Regions from separate parts of the Actinoplanes octamycinicus genome, predicted to be linked through region 3. Evidence: riboswitches for the same ligand, from Rfam matches in the RefSeq annotation. Region 3 holds a riboswitch; each other region holds the start of a gene.
What was found. Region 3 has a riboswitch for cyclic di-AMP ahead of BJY16_RS48835 (LysM peptidoglycan-binding domain-containing protein). Riboswitches for the same ligand answer to the same signal wherever they lie in the genome.

Region 1: linked by a shared signal. The riboswitch ahead of BJY16_RS10935 (LysM peptidoglycan-binding domain-containing protein) and the one ahead of BJY16_RS48835 (LysM peptidoglycan-binding domain-containing protein) in region 3 are both predicted to bind cyclic di-AMP.
Region 2: linked by a shared signal. The riboswitch ahead of BJY16_RS10220 (coiled-coil domain-containing protein) and the one ahead of BJY16_RS48835 (LysM peptidoglycan-binding domain-containing protein) in region 3 are both predicted to bind cyclic di-AMP.
Region 4: linked by a shared signal. The riboswitch ahead of BJY16_RS14025 (C40 family peptidase) and the one ahead of BJY16_RS48835 (LysM peptidoglycan-binding domain-containing protein) in region 3 are both predicted to bind cyclic di-AMP.

Annotation. Positions count from the first base shown of each region.
Region 1 is NZ_JACHNB010000001.1:2,428,992-2,432,558, reverse strand. It holds gene BJY16_RS10940 (saccharopine dehydrogenase family protein) at 1-982, opposite strand, end outside; cyclic di-AMP (ydaO/yuaA leader) riboswitch at 1,324-1,498, shown strand; gene BJY16_RS10935 (LysM peptidoglycan-binding domain-containing protein) at 1,498-2,142, shown strand; gene BJY16_RS10930 (YybH family protein) at 2,145-2,483, opposite strand; gene BJY16_RS10925 (LysR family transcriptional regulator) at 2,575-3,450, shown strand.
Region 2 is NZ_JACHNB010000001.1:2,263,914-2,267,480, reverse strand. It holds gene BJY16_RS10225 (hypothetical protein) at 1-258, shown strand, start outside; gene BJY16_RS10220 (coiled-coil domain-containing protein) at 361-1,401, opposite strand; cyclic di-AMP (ydaO/yuaA leader) riboswitch at 1,407-1,543, opposite strand; cyclic di-AMP (ydaO/yuaA leader) riboswitch at 1,752-1,883, shown strand; gene BJY16_RS10215 (coiled-coil domain-containing protein) at 1,889-2,926, shown strand; gene BJY16_RS10210 (glycoside hydrolase family 65 protein) at 2,984-3,567, opposite strand, start outside.
Region 3 is NZ_JACHNB010000001.1:9,351,689-9,355,255, reverse strand. It holds gene BJY16_RS42390 (hypothetical protein) at 1-20, shown strand, start outside; gene BJY16_RS42385 (GDSL-type esterase/lipase family protein) at 102-1,382, opposite strand; gene BJY16_RS48835 (LysM peptidoglycan-binding domain-containing protein) at 1,585-2,151, opposite strand; cyclic di-AMP (ydaO/yuaA leader) riboswitch at 2,150-2,335, opposite strand; gene BJY16_RS42375 (DUF6174 domain-containing protein) at 2,563-3,024, shown strand; gene BJY16_RS42370 (dihydrolipoyl dehydrogenase family protein) at 3,101-3,567, shown strand, end outside.
Region 4 is NZ_JACHNB010000001.1:3,126,171-3,129,737, reverse strand. It holds gene BJY16_RS14045 (DUF1360 domain-containing protein) at 1-344, opposite strand, end outside; gene BJY16_RS14040 (DUF6158 family protein) at 373-624, opposite strand; gene BJY16_RS14035 (hypothetical protein) at 713-1,135, shown strand; gene BJY16_RS14030 (DUF3817 domain-containing protein) at 1,157-1,480, shown strand; cyclic di-AMP (ydaO/yuaA leader) riboswitch at 1,676-1,811, shown strand; gene BJY16_RS14025 (C40 family peptidase) at 1,826-2,797, shown strand; gene BJY16_RS14020 (sigma-70 family RNA polymerase sigma factor) at 2,861-3,567, opposite strand, start outside.

The DNA of each region.
Region 1 (3,567 bases), 6.9 Mb from region 3:
TCTGCTGGACCTTCTCGCTCGGCCCCTCCCCCGGTTTCGGCAGGACCCGGTCCAGCAGGTAGCGCGTCGGCGGCAACGCCAGCCCGACGACCAGCGCCCCGAGGCCGAGTTTCGTGCCGATCGCCACGAGCGGCGCGATCGGTGACGCCCCGACGCTCATCGCCTCGCGGTACTTGAATTCGCGACCGTACGCCCAGCCCCGCAGCGCGTTGCTCCGCCGCACCACCCGGGTGTTGTAGGACGCCATGACGAACGGCGCGAGCCGCCCCCGCAACGACGGGTCCACTTCGGAGGCGACCAGCGTGTCCATGTCACTCTGCCGACCCAGTTTCGGCTCGGCGTGCCGATCCGGGCTGAGCGAATACGGACTGCCCGCCACCTTGCGCAGCTCCGGCTTCTGTTTGAGCACGTCCACCTGGTTGCGCATCGAGTCGATCGTCCCGCCGCTGATGCCGCCGGACATGCTGGTCACCACCAGCGTCGTGTCGGTGAGTTCCCCCGCGCCGTCCCGCTCGACCTGCTGGTGCAGCACGTGCACGCCGAGGTCGGACGGAATGGAGTCGAAGCCGCACGAGTGGATGATCCGCGCACCGGTGCTGCGAGCGAGCTCATGGTTCTCGTCGATGCTGTCCCGGGCGAACAGCACCTCACCGGTCAGATCGACATAGTCGGTGCCGGCCGCGGCGCAGGCGTGCGCGAGCGGACGACCGTACTTCGCGTACGGCCCCACCGTGGTGATCACCACGCGGGTCCGGCCGGCCACCGCGGCCAGCGCCTCCGCGTCGCCGGCGTCGGCGATCAGAACCGGCCAGTCGACCTTCAGCCGGGACTTGACGTCGGCGAGTTTCGCCGCGGAGCGTCCGGCCAGGGCGATGCGGGTGCCGGCCGGCGCGTATCCGGCGAGGTGTTTCGCCACCAGGGCGCCGACGAAGCCGGACGCGCCGTAGAGGACGACGTCGAAGTCGCGGGTGAGATCGCTCATGGTCGGAGATTGTGCACCCTATGCCGGGCTCGTACGCAACCCATCGGTAACAAAGATCGCGGCATGCAGGCAAAACAGCAAGGCGAAACTCCAAAAAGCAGTCTTCCTTTACCCACTCCGGACGTTGCCAATCGTCCTCTCACCGGCTTTCCCTCGCCTGGCGGACCACGGTGGTGGCAAGTCCTGGCGGGACTCGAGAACTCGCGGTGTTATTCACACAAAGGAAGATCAAAGCGGCTAATTTGTGAGAACAAAGTCACCGGCCCCGCTTCCGGACCTGGTCGGTTCCGTGAAGCGGTGGCTACCGTCGGCAGTCCGCACAACGCGGACACCGTGGCCGGAACGCCGAGTCCTGCCTGCTGGTCACGGTCAACAACCCACAGGCATGGAGCGGGGGACCCACAGTTCCTCGGCGCGCTCTCCGGAGTGCGCCTCGGGGTGAAGCCGCGCTTGACGCGGCCGGGCTCCTCGGCCCGAACCCGACAGCTCACCTCGCAGGCGTGGAGGAAAACTTCATGCTTCACCTGAACCAGCGGGTTCGTCGTGTCCTGTCCCGGCGAGCCCAGTCCCCGCGCGCCCACAATCGGCCCGCGCAGACCACCCGCAGCAAGCTCCAGCGCACTCTCGGCCTCGCCGTGGCGGGGCTGGCCGGCGCCGTCGGCCTCCTCGCCGTCGAAGCCTCGCCGGCCAGCGCCGCCCCCAACGTGAACTGGGACGCCGTGGCCAAGTGCGAATCCGGTGGGAACTGGAGGATCAACACCGGGAACGGCTATTACGGCGGTCTGCAGTTCAGCCGCAGCACCTGGCGGGCGCACGGCGGCGGGAAATACGGCTCCACGGCCAACCTCGCCTCCAAGAGCGAGCAGATCGTGGTCGCCGAGCGGGTGCTCCGCAACCAGGGCATCGGCGCCTGGCCCACCTGCGGCCGGCGCGGTCTCACCAAGGCGCGGAAGAGCACCTCGGCGAGCCCGTACCGACTGGCGTCTTACACCACGCCGCTGAAGGCGACCCGGACCTACGTGGTGAAGCGCGGCGACACCCTTTCCGGCATCGCCACGCGTTACCACGTCAAGGGCGGCTGGAAGGCGCTTTACCGCGCCAACGCGAGCCGGCTGAGCAGCCCGAACCGTCTCCGGGTCGGTCAGCGCCTGGCCATCTGAGGTCAGGCCCGGCCCAGCTCCGGGTGGTCGAGCACCCGCAACCACGAACCATCAGGCTGTCGGCGGACGACCTGTGCCCGAGCCCCGGCCCCGTCTCTCGGCGGGGTCGAGGTGAGGGCCAGGTCGCCGCTGATCAGCGTGGGCAGCGGCGTCTCGGGCTCGAAGGCCGGCATTGTCGGCAGCAGCTCGGCCCAGAGTTTCTGGATCGCGGCGCGGCCGACCGTTTCGCTGCCGGGCGGATAGGCCATCACGGCATCCTCCTCATACAGCAGGGCCAGGCCCTCGGCGTCTTTCGCATTGGCGCGCTCGACGAACAAACGGGTCAAGTCCTCCGGGTGCATTGCTTTCTCTCGTTCGCTCATGACTCCACCCTGCCCCGGCGCCGCCTACAAGTCCAACGAATGGTTTTCATACCAGCTACAATCGCCACTCATGGATCTGCGGCAGTTGGAGTACTTCGTCGCGGTCGCCGAGACCGGCAGCTTCACCCGCGCCGCGGCCCGGGTGCACATCACCCAGTCCGGGGTGAGCGCCCAGATCAAGGCGCTGGAGCACGAGCTGGGCGCGGAGCTCTTCGACCGCAGCGGCCGGGTCGCCCGGCTCACCGAGGCGGGCGCCGCGGCGCTGCGGCACGCCCGGGCCGCGCTCGACTCCACCCTCGACCTGCGCGACGCGATCGACGACGTCAAAGGGCTGGTCCGGGGCCGGCTCACCATCGGGATGGTGACCGGGTGCGAGGTGGCGCCGCTGTTCGACGCGCTCGCCGCGTTCCATCACGAGCATCCGGGGATCGAGCTGGAGCTGGCCGAGGCGAACTCGGATCACCTGGTCGCCGGGGTGCGCACCGGCAGCCTCGACGTCGCCCTGGCCGGGCTGGCCGGCGAGCCACCGGACCAGCTGAAATCCCGGGTCATCGTGAGCGAGCGCCTGGTGGCGCTGACCGCGCCGGGCAGCGAGCTGGCGATGCGAGGCAGCGTCACGGTCACCGCGCTCACGGCGTACGAAACAATCTGTCTGCCCGTCGGGACCGGCATCCGTGACGTGCTCGACAAGGCCTTCGCCGGGCGGACCGGACTGCGACCGGAGGTCGCGCTCGTCGCCACCTCGCCGGACACCGTGGCCGGCCTGGCCCGGCGCGGTCTGGGCGTCGCGGTGCTCAGCGAGTCGATGGCCGCCGCGCACCCGGACCTGGTCAGCATCCCGATCGACGGGATCGACATCCCGGCCCTGCTGGCGCTGGTCTGGCAGGACCGGACAAGTCCGGCTCTGTCCGCCTTCATCCGCCACTGCGACGCCGCCTTCGGCTGACCACAAGCCAGCGCGGAAGCTGACCACAAGCCAGCGCGGAAGCTGACCACAAGCCAAGCGGAAGCTGACCACAAGCCAGCGCGGAAGCCGAGCACGAGCCAGGGCGAGAGCTGAGCA
Region 2 (3,567 bases), 7.1 Mb from region 3:
CCGCCCGCGGTGGTGAGCGGCTCGGCGGTGGTCGGCGCCTGGCGCAGCCCGGACGGCACGGTCAAGCTGCAGCTGCGCACCGACGGCACCTACGCCGGCGAGGTGGCCGGCCGCCGGAAGCGGCCGAGCGGCACCTATCGCGTCGACGGGGCGTCGGTCGTCCTGCACGACCCGGCCTCCGGCCTCAACACCCCGGTCGCGGTCCGGCACGACGGCGAGGAGCTGGAGATGGCCGGCCACCGCCTGCTCCCGGCCTGACTGCTCCCGGCCTGCGGTCACGGTCCGCTCCGGCGTCCGGTTCGCCAGACTTTTCGGTACGACCGGAACGCGCCGGCCGTACCGAAAACTTGGTCTTGAGATTTACGTCACCGAAAGGTGCACGTGGTTGGTGTGGTCGGTCGACGGTGTGCCGCCCGCCCCGCTGTACGACTTCCACCCGCTGCTCGGCAGCCAGATCCGCTTGAACCAGATCACGTAGAGCACGCCCAGCGTGTCCGCGTTGTGGATGAAGTAGTTCGCCAGGTCGGTGCCGTAGGTCTTGCTGGAGCCGGTCGCCACCCCGCCGAACCCGTTCTTGTCGGCGGCGAAGTCGCAGGCCCGGCCCTTCGGGTGCTCCCCGCTGTTCTGCGGCCGGTAGCAGGCGACGTAGCGGGTGAACCCGGCCTTCTGCGCCTGCTGCATGGCGAAGAGCAGACGCTTGCTGATGCAGCCGTCGGTGGTCGGGTCCGGCACGCAGCCGCCGCTCAGGCTGCCCGGCTTGTCGGCGTCCGCGCTGCCACTGCCACTGCCGCTGCCGGAGTCGTCGTCACCGGAGTCCCCGCCCTGGTCGGCGTCCTTGAGCGCCTGCTCGGCCTGGGCCTTGCGCTTGGCCATCACGTTGACCTGCTTCTGCTGGTCGATGACGGCGGCGTCGATCCCGGTCTTGGCGGCCTGCCGGTCGGTCCGGGTGGTCTTCAGGTCGGCGATCGCCGCGTTCTGCCGGGCCGCCACGGTGGTCAGCAGCTGGGCCCGGTCCAGGAAGCCGGCCGACGAGTCGGCGCCGAGCAGCGCGCTGAGCGGGCCGAGCCGGCCCATCGAGTACGCCTGCTCGGCGTACTTGTTGAGCGCCGCCTGCTGCGGGCCGAGGGCCGCGTCCAGCTTCTTCAGCTCGGCGGCCAGCGCGGTCTGCTGCTGCTTGGACTTGGCCAGCTTGGCCTTGGCCGCGACGTAGCCCTTGGAGGCCTCGTCGAGTTTGTCGAGCAGGGACTTGGAGCCGCCCTCGCCGTCGTCGCCGGACTCGCCCGGCGCGGCCAGGGGGCGGGGCGCGGCGGCGGCCGGCCCGGCGACCCCGGCGATCCCGCATGCGGCGATCAGGAGCGTCAGAAAGGCCGCCCATCGTCGCCGCGCAGTCACGTGCTGCACTGGCTGTTTCCTTCCGTCGGCCGCCGGCCGGGTTAGCTGACGGGCTCGGGATGAAGGAGATCCCTACCGCGGGATGCGGATTCGCCCCGGAAGAAATGTGGATCCCCGGCTCGCGCGTTATGCGATTAGGCGGCGGTCCCCGCGCGGGAACCGCGACGACCATACCCCAGGCGATCGACGAATCGACAGTTCTCGTACCGATGGCGACGGCCCGGTCACGAGTGGTGACGCCATTACGGAAAGTCGTTGTGCAGTAACAATTTTGACGGTTTTCCGGACCCTGATGTCCCGTGATATCTCAGGTAAACTGGCCGCCGGTCCTGCCAGGACGGCACCGCCCCCGAGTTGCCGGCAGGCCGCCGCCCAATCGTCGAAAGGCGAGCCGGGGAACCAGGTAGTTGGGGTGAATCCGCGTTATGCGGTAGGGATAGCTTCCGTCCCGAACCCGTCAGCTAACCCGGTCGGCGGTGACAAGGAAGGATTGTTGATGACCGCACGTCCCCGCCGGTGGCTGACGCTTGCCCTGGCGCCGCTGGTGACCGCCGCGATATTCGTGGCCCCGGTCACCCCGGCACACGCCGCTCCTGGAGGTAGCGGCTCGACCGCTGAGGAGGGAGAGGCGAGCGACGACCTCTCCGACCAGATCGAGACCACGAACCGCCGGTTCGTGAACGCCAAGGCAGCGGTCGCGAAGTCGAAGAAGACCCAGATCCAGCTGGCCGCTCAGATCAAGACCGCGGAGGCCCGGCGCGACCAGCTGGTCCCCGAGGTCAACGCGATCGCCAAGCAGCAGTACCAGATCGGCAACCTGAGCTCGCTGAGCTTCCTGCTGCGGGCCAACGACTCCTCGGACTTCCTGGACAAGGCGGTCTCGCTCGAGGAGATCAACAAGGTCCACGACGAGAAACTGCACGAGCTGAACACGCTGCTGCAGGGCATCACCGCCGACAAGCAGCGCCTCGACGCCGAGCTGAAGAACGAGGAGCAGCAGCTCTCGGTGCAGAAGAAGCTGCACGACTCGGCCGAGGACCAGCTCGAGCTGCTCGGTGGCGGCACCGGCATCAACAAGACCATCACCGCCGGCTTCGTCGACGCGAAATCCGCGACCGCCGCACCGGCGCCGCGCAACTCCGACGGCGGTTTCTCGCCGGAGTCGTGCAACCAGAAGGACCCGACCACCGACGGTTGCATCACCAAGCGCACCCTGCACCTCTACAAGGAGGTGCGGAAAGCCGGCTTCGACCTGTTCGTCGGCTGCCACCGCGACGGCGGCCCGTTCGAGCACCCGAAAGGCCGGGCCTGCGATTGGTCCCTGCAGAAGAGCGGGTTCTCCTCGGCGACCGGCAACAACAAGATGATGCGGTACGGCAACGACCTCACCGCGTTCCTGGTGCGCAACGCCGACCGCCTCGGCATCTACTACGTGATCTGGTACAAGCAGATCTGGTTCCCGGCGACGAACAACTGGCACGCCTACCACGGGCCGAGTGATCACACCGACCACGTGCACGTGTCACTGCTGTAATCGAGCCACCGAGAACGGCCCCCACCCTTGCGGGTGAGGGGCCGTTGTCGTATCGCCTCAGTGATGCGGGGTGGCGCGCCGCACCGGGGCCCGCCCGGCCGGCTGGGCCGGCGCCGGGCCGACCGGTCCGGCCGACGGGATCGCCATGGTCACCGGCCGCACCTGGGTCACCTCGATCTCCTTGCCGTGGTGCAGCAGGGTCAGCCGGGCCGAGCCGCCGCCGTTGCGCAGCGAGTAGGTGACCTCCTCGGCGGTGACGTTGACCCGCAGCCGCAGACCCCGCCAGAGCAGCGAGAAGTCCAGGTTGTTGATCCGGCTGGGCAGCCGCGGCGCGAACGACAGCTGACCGTTGAAGTCACGCATGCCGCCGAGACCGGCGACCAGCGCGATCCAGGAACCCGCGAGGGACGCCACGTGCACGCCGTCCCGCGCGTTCTGGTGCAGGTCGTGCAGGTCCATCAGGGCGGCCTCGCCCAGGTAGTCGTGGGCCAGCTCGAGGTGCCCGGTCTCGGCCGCCATCACCGCCTGGATGCACGCCGACAGCGACGAGTCCCGGACGGTCCGCGCGTCGTAGTAGGCGAAGTTGCGGGTCTTCTCCTCCGGGGTGAACGCGTCACCCCGGATGTACATCGCCATCACCA
Region 3 (3,567 bases):
GCAGAAAGAACACCGATTGACGTATCGACGCCCGTGCCCTAGATTGGCGCGGAAAGCGCATTCCCGCACGTCAGACCTCCTGGACCAGCGACCGAGGTGACTCAGTCGAACCAGTCGAGGTCGACCGCTCCGGCGATCACCCGCATACCCTTGTCGCCAGGGTGCAGGTGGTCGCCGGAGTCGTTCGCGGCCAGGAACCGGGTCGGTGACGCCGGATCGTGCGTCGCGGCGTCCTGGTCGAGCACCGCGTCGCACCCGCTGCCGGCGCCGCGGACGAACGCGTTCACCTCGGCCCGGCCCTGCTCGCCCCGGCTGCTCCAGTAGTCCGCGCCGCGGAACGGGGTGAGCGTCGAGCAGATCACCCTGATCCCGGCCGCATGACCGCGATCGATCAGCTGCCGGTAGGCGCTGATGATCTCGTCGCTGCCCGGTGCGCGGTGGCTGCCCAGATCGTTCAGCGGGTCGTCCGAGATGATCACCCAGCGCACTCCGGTACGCCGCAGCACGTCCCGCTCGAACCGGTGGGCCGCGCTCTCGCCGCGTCCGTCGGTGCCGTCGGCGGTCAGCCGGTTGCCGCTGATCCCGGTGTTCACCACGCCGATCGTCCGCCCCGCCGCGCGCAGCCGGTCGGCGAGCAGGTCCGGCCACCGCTGGTTGGCCCCGAAGGCCGAGTCCAGCCCGTCGGTGATCGACGCCCCGAACGCCACGACCGTCCCCTCCGCCGCGGAGTTGTGCACGTCCAGGCCGGTCAGGAAGAAGTAGTTGCTGGACGTCTCGGCGCCGCGGATGCTCGTGGCGGTGAGCTGGTCGCCGGTACCGATGAAATTGTCCCTGGTGCCGAGCGGATGCCGGGTGGTCTCGCCGGTCGCCGCCGGCAGGTGGACGCTGACCGCCAGATCGGCGTCGGCCGGCACGGCGAAGCTCACCGGGTCGCTGGTCACCGTGCCGCCCGCCGGGATGGTCACCGCCGTCCTGCCGCCGAAGGTCACCACGGTGTCGGTGGCCGGGTCGATGGTGCTCCCGGACACCTGCCGCGCCACGTGCACCCCGCCGATCACCAGCGGCGTGCGGCCGAACGCGTGGGACAGCTCCAGCCGGGCGCGGTCCCCGGCGACGCTGGTGTGCACGATCTGCCGGACGGTCTGCCGCTCGAAGGCCTGCCCGCCGTCGGTCATCGCGACACCCCAGGTGCCGACCCAGTCCGGCGCCGCCGACCGGGACGGCGAGAGGAAAGCCGCCGACTGGGACGGCGCCGGGAAGGCCGCCGGGTGGGAAGGCGCGGGGGAGGCCGGGGCGGCATTCGCGTACGGATCAGTCGCTCCGCATCCCGCCACCAGCAGCAGCATGCCCCCGGCCAGCCCCGCCGCCCCGACCCACCGCATGTGTTCCCCCGTTGCCGCGCCCACGTCCCGGCGGCAATCCTCACACCTGACCTGGTGCGGATCAGGTCAGCGGGACAAGGATCACCAGGGATGTCGCCGGTCTGCCGCCGGCGGTGACGGCCTCCGCGGGCCGGACGGGGCGGTGATCGTCCCGGCCGCGCCGCCGCCCGCCCGGACGACCGCGCGGCCGGAGGACGGACCGTCAGAGACGGATCCGCTGACCGGGGTAGATCCGGCTCGGGCTGGACAGCTTGCTCTTGTTGAGCTTGTACAGCGTCCGCCAGCCGCCCTTGATGTGGTACTTCCGGGCGATCTTGGCGAGCGTGTCGCCGGACTTCACCACGTAGGTCTTGCCGGTCGACTTGACCTTACTGCTCTTCGCCTTGGTGGACTTCTTCCTGGTCGACGTGGCCTTCTTGTGCACGCCGGCCTTCTTGCCGCACACCGGCCACGGGCTCAGCCCGCGCTTGGCGTACAGCTTCTCGGCGATCTTGATCTGCTCGCCCTTGGTGGCCTTGTCCGCGGTCGACGCGTACTTGCCGCCGCCGTTCGCCTTCCACGTGCTGCGGCTGAACTGCAGGCCGCCGTAGTACCCGTTACCGGTGTTGATGTGCCAGCGGCCGCCCGATTCGCACTTGGCGACCACGTCCCAGTTGACGCTGGATGCCATCGCCGGGGAAGCGGGCGCGAACAGCACGCCGGCTCCGGTCACGCCCGCCGCCACCAGGGTGAGGGCAGCAAGGCGCGTTCGTCTACCGATCCGAGACATGGATGATCCTCCACGCCTGCGAGGTGAGCTGTCGGGTTCGGGCAGATCGGCCCGGCCGCGTCACACATGGCGGCTTCACCCCGAGGCGCGCTCCGTGATGGACGCGCCGGAAACGGTGGGTCCCCCGCTCCTGCCCTTCTCATCGAGTCTGTGGATCGGCGGCAGGATTCGGCGGTCCGTCCACAGTGCCCGCCATCGCGGGACGACCGACGGTAACCACATCCCCGGTCGTTCATCCAAGTTTTTGATGCCGGATAGTGACGTTCTTCACGGTATTAGGGTGATTTGATCTTGTTCGTGCCCTGGAAAGCCAGGCATTTCCGAAACCGGTCATCCGCCCGTCCTCCCGGCATGCCGCACGACCGGCAGAAAGGGCGGAACCGCCGCTGGTCACGGTGCGTCGAACCAGCCATGGCCGATTCCCGACAGCGCCGGACCGCGCTGCTCACCGTGATCACCGCACTCGCGGTCTCCGCGTGCGGCACCACCCTTTCCGGTACGACCGCGGAGACCCGTGACGCCGTCCACGTGGCAGCCGCGAACCTGCCGTCGCACTACACCTACGTCCTCACCTCGACCTGCGGCGAGCGGGCACTGATCGGCAAGTACCGGATCACCGTGGCCGGCGAGCGGGTCACCGGCGAGCCCGCCGACCGGGACACCAACCCGGACGTGGCGCACTACCCGGCCATCGCCGAGCTGCTCGCCGAAACCGGCACCGCCGGGCCGGACGCCGTGATCGAGTTCACCACCGACGCGGCCGGCCTGCCCGCCTCGCTGACGATCGACCCGATGCCGAACGCCATCGACGACGAGGCGTGCTACACGTTCAGCGACATCCGGCCCCGCCCCGCCGCCCCGTCACCGAGCTGACCCCCGGCGGCCCCGGGTGCCGCCCAGGGCAACCCCCTGGGGTGAACGAGTTCGCCGCCGGGCGACCATCTACCGCATGCGAAGCTTTGACGTGGTGGTGATCGGCGCCGGACCCGGCGGCGAGGTGGCGGCCGGCCGGCTGGCCGAGGCCGGACTGGATGTGGCGATCGTCGAGGCCGACAAGGTCGGCGGGGAGTGCTCCTACTACGCGTGCATGCCGTCCAAGGCGCTGCTGCGCCCGGGTGAGCTGCTCGCCGAGGCCCGGCGCACACCCGGGGTGGCCGCCGCGGTCACCGGCGACCTCGACGTGGCCGCCGTGCTGCGCCGCCGCGACGAGCTGATCGGCGGCCTGGACGACGCCGGCCAGCTGCCCTGGCTGGCGGAGCGGGGGATCACCCTGGTCCGCGGCTGGGGCCGGCTCGCCGGGGAGAAACGCGTCCGGGTCGGCGACGAGATCCTCGAGGCCCGGCGGGCGGTCATCCTGGCCGGCGGCACCCGGGCCGCGCTGCCCGCCATCGACGGGCTGGCCGACGCCGAGCCGTG
Region 4 (3,567 bases), 6.2 Mb from region 3:
CCGATGCCGTGCTTGACGCTGCTGCCCTCGTCCCGGACCTCCTCGTTGAGCTCCGCGGCCCCGGCCGGTTCGGTGTACCGGGTGAACGGCGCCCGCAGCGGGCTGGTGACCGCGTCCTTGGCGAGCAGCCGGCTCAGCTTGTGGGTGGCGATCGAGATCAGCACCACGTCGCCCAGAGCGGGGCGTTCCGGAGGCGTACGGCCGGTCAGCTTGGCGGCCGCGGCCAGGCCGGCGGCGAGCGCGCCGTAGGCGCCCATCGCCACCAGGTAGCCGGCCAGCGGCCGGTGCTCGTGCGGCGCGTACGCCCGGGCCGTCTCCGCGGCACGGGCCTGCAGGCTGGTCATATGGGGGGTCCTTTCCGCACCGGGCGGGTCAGAAGTCCTGGGTGAGCCGGCCGGGGTCGATCTCGCGTCCCGGATAGCGCGCCTTGTACTCGGTCTCCAGCTCGGCGGTCCGCCGGAAGTGGTTCTCCAGCGCGGCGTCCGGGCCGTGCCGCAGAGTCTCCAGCCGGGTCCGGTACAGGCTGCCGAGCTCGCGGAACAGGTCGTCGTCGGGCAGGCTCACCGGGTCGACCCCGATCTCGAAGTCCACCGCCGCGCCGCCCTCGGTTCGCGGGTCCGTCATCGTGCACCTCCGCTGTCTCGATAGCCGCTGTTCGTCCAGGGGCTTGCCCGTGCGGGCGACCACCAAACCCGCCGGTAGTCTCGGGTGCATGAAAGGGCTGTGGACTCCGGCGTGGCTCGCCCGGCACCTCCTGGCGCTGGTGCTGACCGGGGCCTGCCTGGGGCTCGGCTGGTGGCAGTTCAGCCGGGCGACCGGGGGCAACTCGCTCAGCTGGGGCTACATGTTCGAGTGGCCGGTCTTCGCCGGCTTCGTGGTGTTCATCTGGATCCGCGAGATCCAGCTGCACCGCCGCAAGCTGGCGCCGCCAGAGGAGACCGCCGAGGAGCCCGCCCCGGCGCGCGACCCGGACGCCCCGGTCACCCTGGGCCGCCCGGTCCGGGTGGCCGTGCAGCCGGCCGCGGCGGACGCCGCCGACCCGGAGCTGGACGCGTACAACGACTACCTGGCCTGGCTGGCCGAGCACCCCGGCGCCCGGCCCGCCGACTACCCCGGCCGCCCCATCAGCAAGTAGCAGAAGCAGAAGGAGACCGCCGTGCAGGGCGCCCTCACCCGTTACCGCACCATCGCCTGGATCGTCGGCGTGCTCCTGATCGTGCTCGTGCTGGTCGGCATGCCGCTGAAGTACCTGGGTGACAACCCGGCGCTGGTCGCGCTGATCGGCCCGCTGCACGGCTTCCTGTACATGGTCTATCTGCTCTGCACCTTCGACCTGTCCCGGCGGGCCCGCTGGCCGTTCGGCCGAATGATCATCGTTATGCTGGCCGGCACCATCCCGTTCTTCTCGTTCTGGGCCGAGCGCCGGGTCACCCGGCATTGGGTTCCGAATGCCGCGCTCGAGCCGGCCCTGAACGATTAGTCTGCTTCCGGCGGTCGAAATAACGCTGCGCGCGGATCGAATAACAGCCGGTTATCGGGATTTAGTTCGCAAGACCGACTATTGGAAGAAAACACGCGGCGAGGTCTTGATTTTGTTTTCTTCCCCGATAAGTTGATGCGGTTGGTCCGGTCCGCAGCCACAAACCCTCCGGTGGCGCCGGCCAACGCCGCCGAATCTTGACCGGCGACGAACCCGTCGCCGTGGGAACCGGGGACCCACCTTCCGGGGTGAATCCGCGCCGAGGCGCGGTAGGGCGATCTTCCGGGCCCGAACCCGTCAGCTAACCCGGTAGGCGGCCACAAGCGGAAGAAAGGCCCCTGACCAGTGCCACACCCCCGTACCAAACTCCGGGCGCTGGTGGTCGCGCTGACCGCACTCGCGATCACCACGTCGGGAGCTGTGGCCGCTCACGCGGCCCCGTCGGAGAGTGAGCTCAAGAAGCAGATCGACCAGGCTTCGGAGAAACTCGAGGACGTCACCGAGACGTACAACAAGACCCGGCTCGACCTGAAGAAGACCAAGGCCGACGCGGTGAAGCTGACCGCCTCGCTGAAACCGGCCCAGGAGGCGCTGACCAAGGCCAGCGCCAAGATGTCGACGATCGCCACCTCGCAGTACATCACCGGCCGGGTCGGCCCGATGACCGTGCTGCTCAGCGGCAAGCAGGGCGAGCTGCTGGACCGGATGGGCTACCTGGAGCAGATCACCCGGGCCAACCAGGCGGACATCGACGCCTACACCGAGACCACCGAGACCTTCGCGCAGAAGCAGGCGGCCCTCAAGACCACCGAGCAGAAGCAGCAGCTCCAGGTCAAGGAGCTGGACGCGCAGAAGACGAAGATCAAGAAGGATCTTCAGAAGCTGTACGACATGCGCGAGGACCTCTACGGCAGCGCCACCGAGGACACCGGCTCGTACACCGGCAAGATCCCGCAGATCGCGGGCTCGGCCGGCAAGGCGGTCGCCTTCGCGTTCAAGCAGGTCGGCAAGCCGTACGGGTTCGGCGACGCCGGTCCCGACTCGTACGACTGCTCGGGTCTGACCATGGCGGCCTGGGCCGCGGCCGGCAAGTCGCTGCCACACAACGCGGCCGCCCAGAAGGGTGCCGTGCGGATGTTCAGCGACAAGAGCCAGCTCCAGCCCGGCGACCTGGTGTTCTACCGAGGTGGCGGGCACGTCGCGCTCTACGTCGGCGACGGCAAGATCATCGACGCGCCGTCGGCCGGCCGGGACGTGCTCTACCGGACGATCAACATCATGACCCCGGACAGCCCCGGGTACGGCCGGGTGTCGTAACCCGCCGCAGGAACGCCGAAGGCCGGCACCCCTCGGGGTGCCGGCCTTCGCTGCTGTGGTGGGTCAGGCGGCCTGCAGGCCCTCGGCCCGGGCCAGCTCACGCAGCCGGCCGAGCGCCTGGATCTCCAGCTGGCGGATCCGCTCGCGGCTGAGCGAGAAGCGCGAGGCCACCTCGGTCAGCGAGTGCTCGCGGCCGTCCTCCAGGCCGTAGCGGGCCCGCATGATGCCGGCCGAGCGGTCGTCCAGGTGGTTGAGCAGGCCCTCGATGCGCTGGCGCTCCAGTGCGCTCAGCACGATCTCCTCGGGCGAGGGGGCATCGCTGTCGGCCACCAGGTCACCCAGGTTGGTGTCGCCGTCGTCGCCGACCGGGGTGTCCAGGGACACGGTGTCCTGGGCCCACCGGGTCAGCTCGTTGACCCGCTCCACGGTCACGCCGAGGGCCGCGGCGACCTGCTCCGGCTCCGGGTCGCCGCCCAGCTCACGGACGAGCTGGCGGGTCACGTTACGCATCCGGTTGACGTCCTCGACCAGGTGCACCGGGAGGCGGACGGTGCGCTCCTGCTGGGCGATCGCCCGGCTGATCGCCTGGCGAACCCACCACGTCGCGTACGTCGAGAACTTGTAGCCGCGCTCGTAGTCGAACTTCTCGACCGCGCGGACCAGGCCGGTGTTGCCCTCCTGGATCAGGTCGAGCATCGGCATGCCCGAGCGCACGTAGCGCCGGGCGATCGAGACGACCAGCCGCAGGTTGGCTCGAATGAACAGGTCCT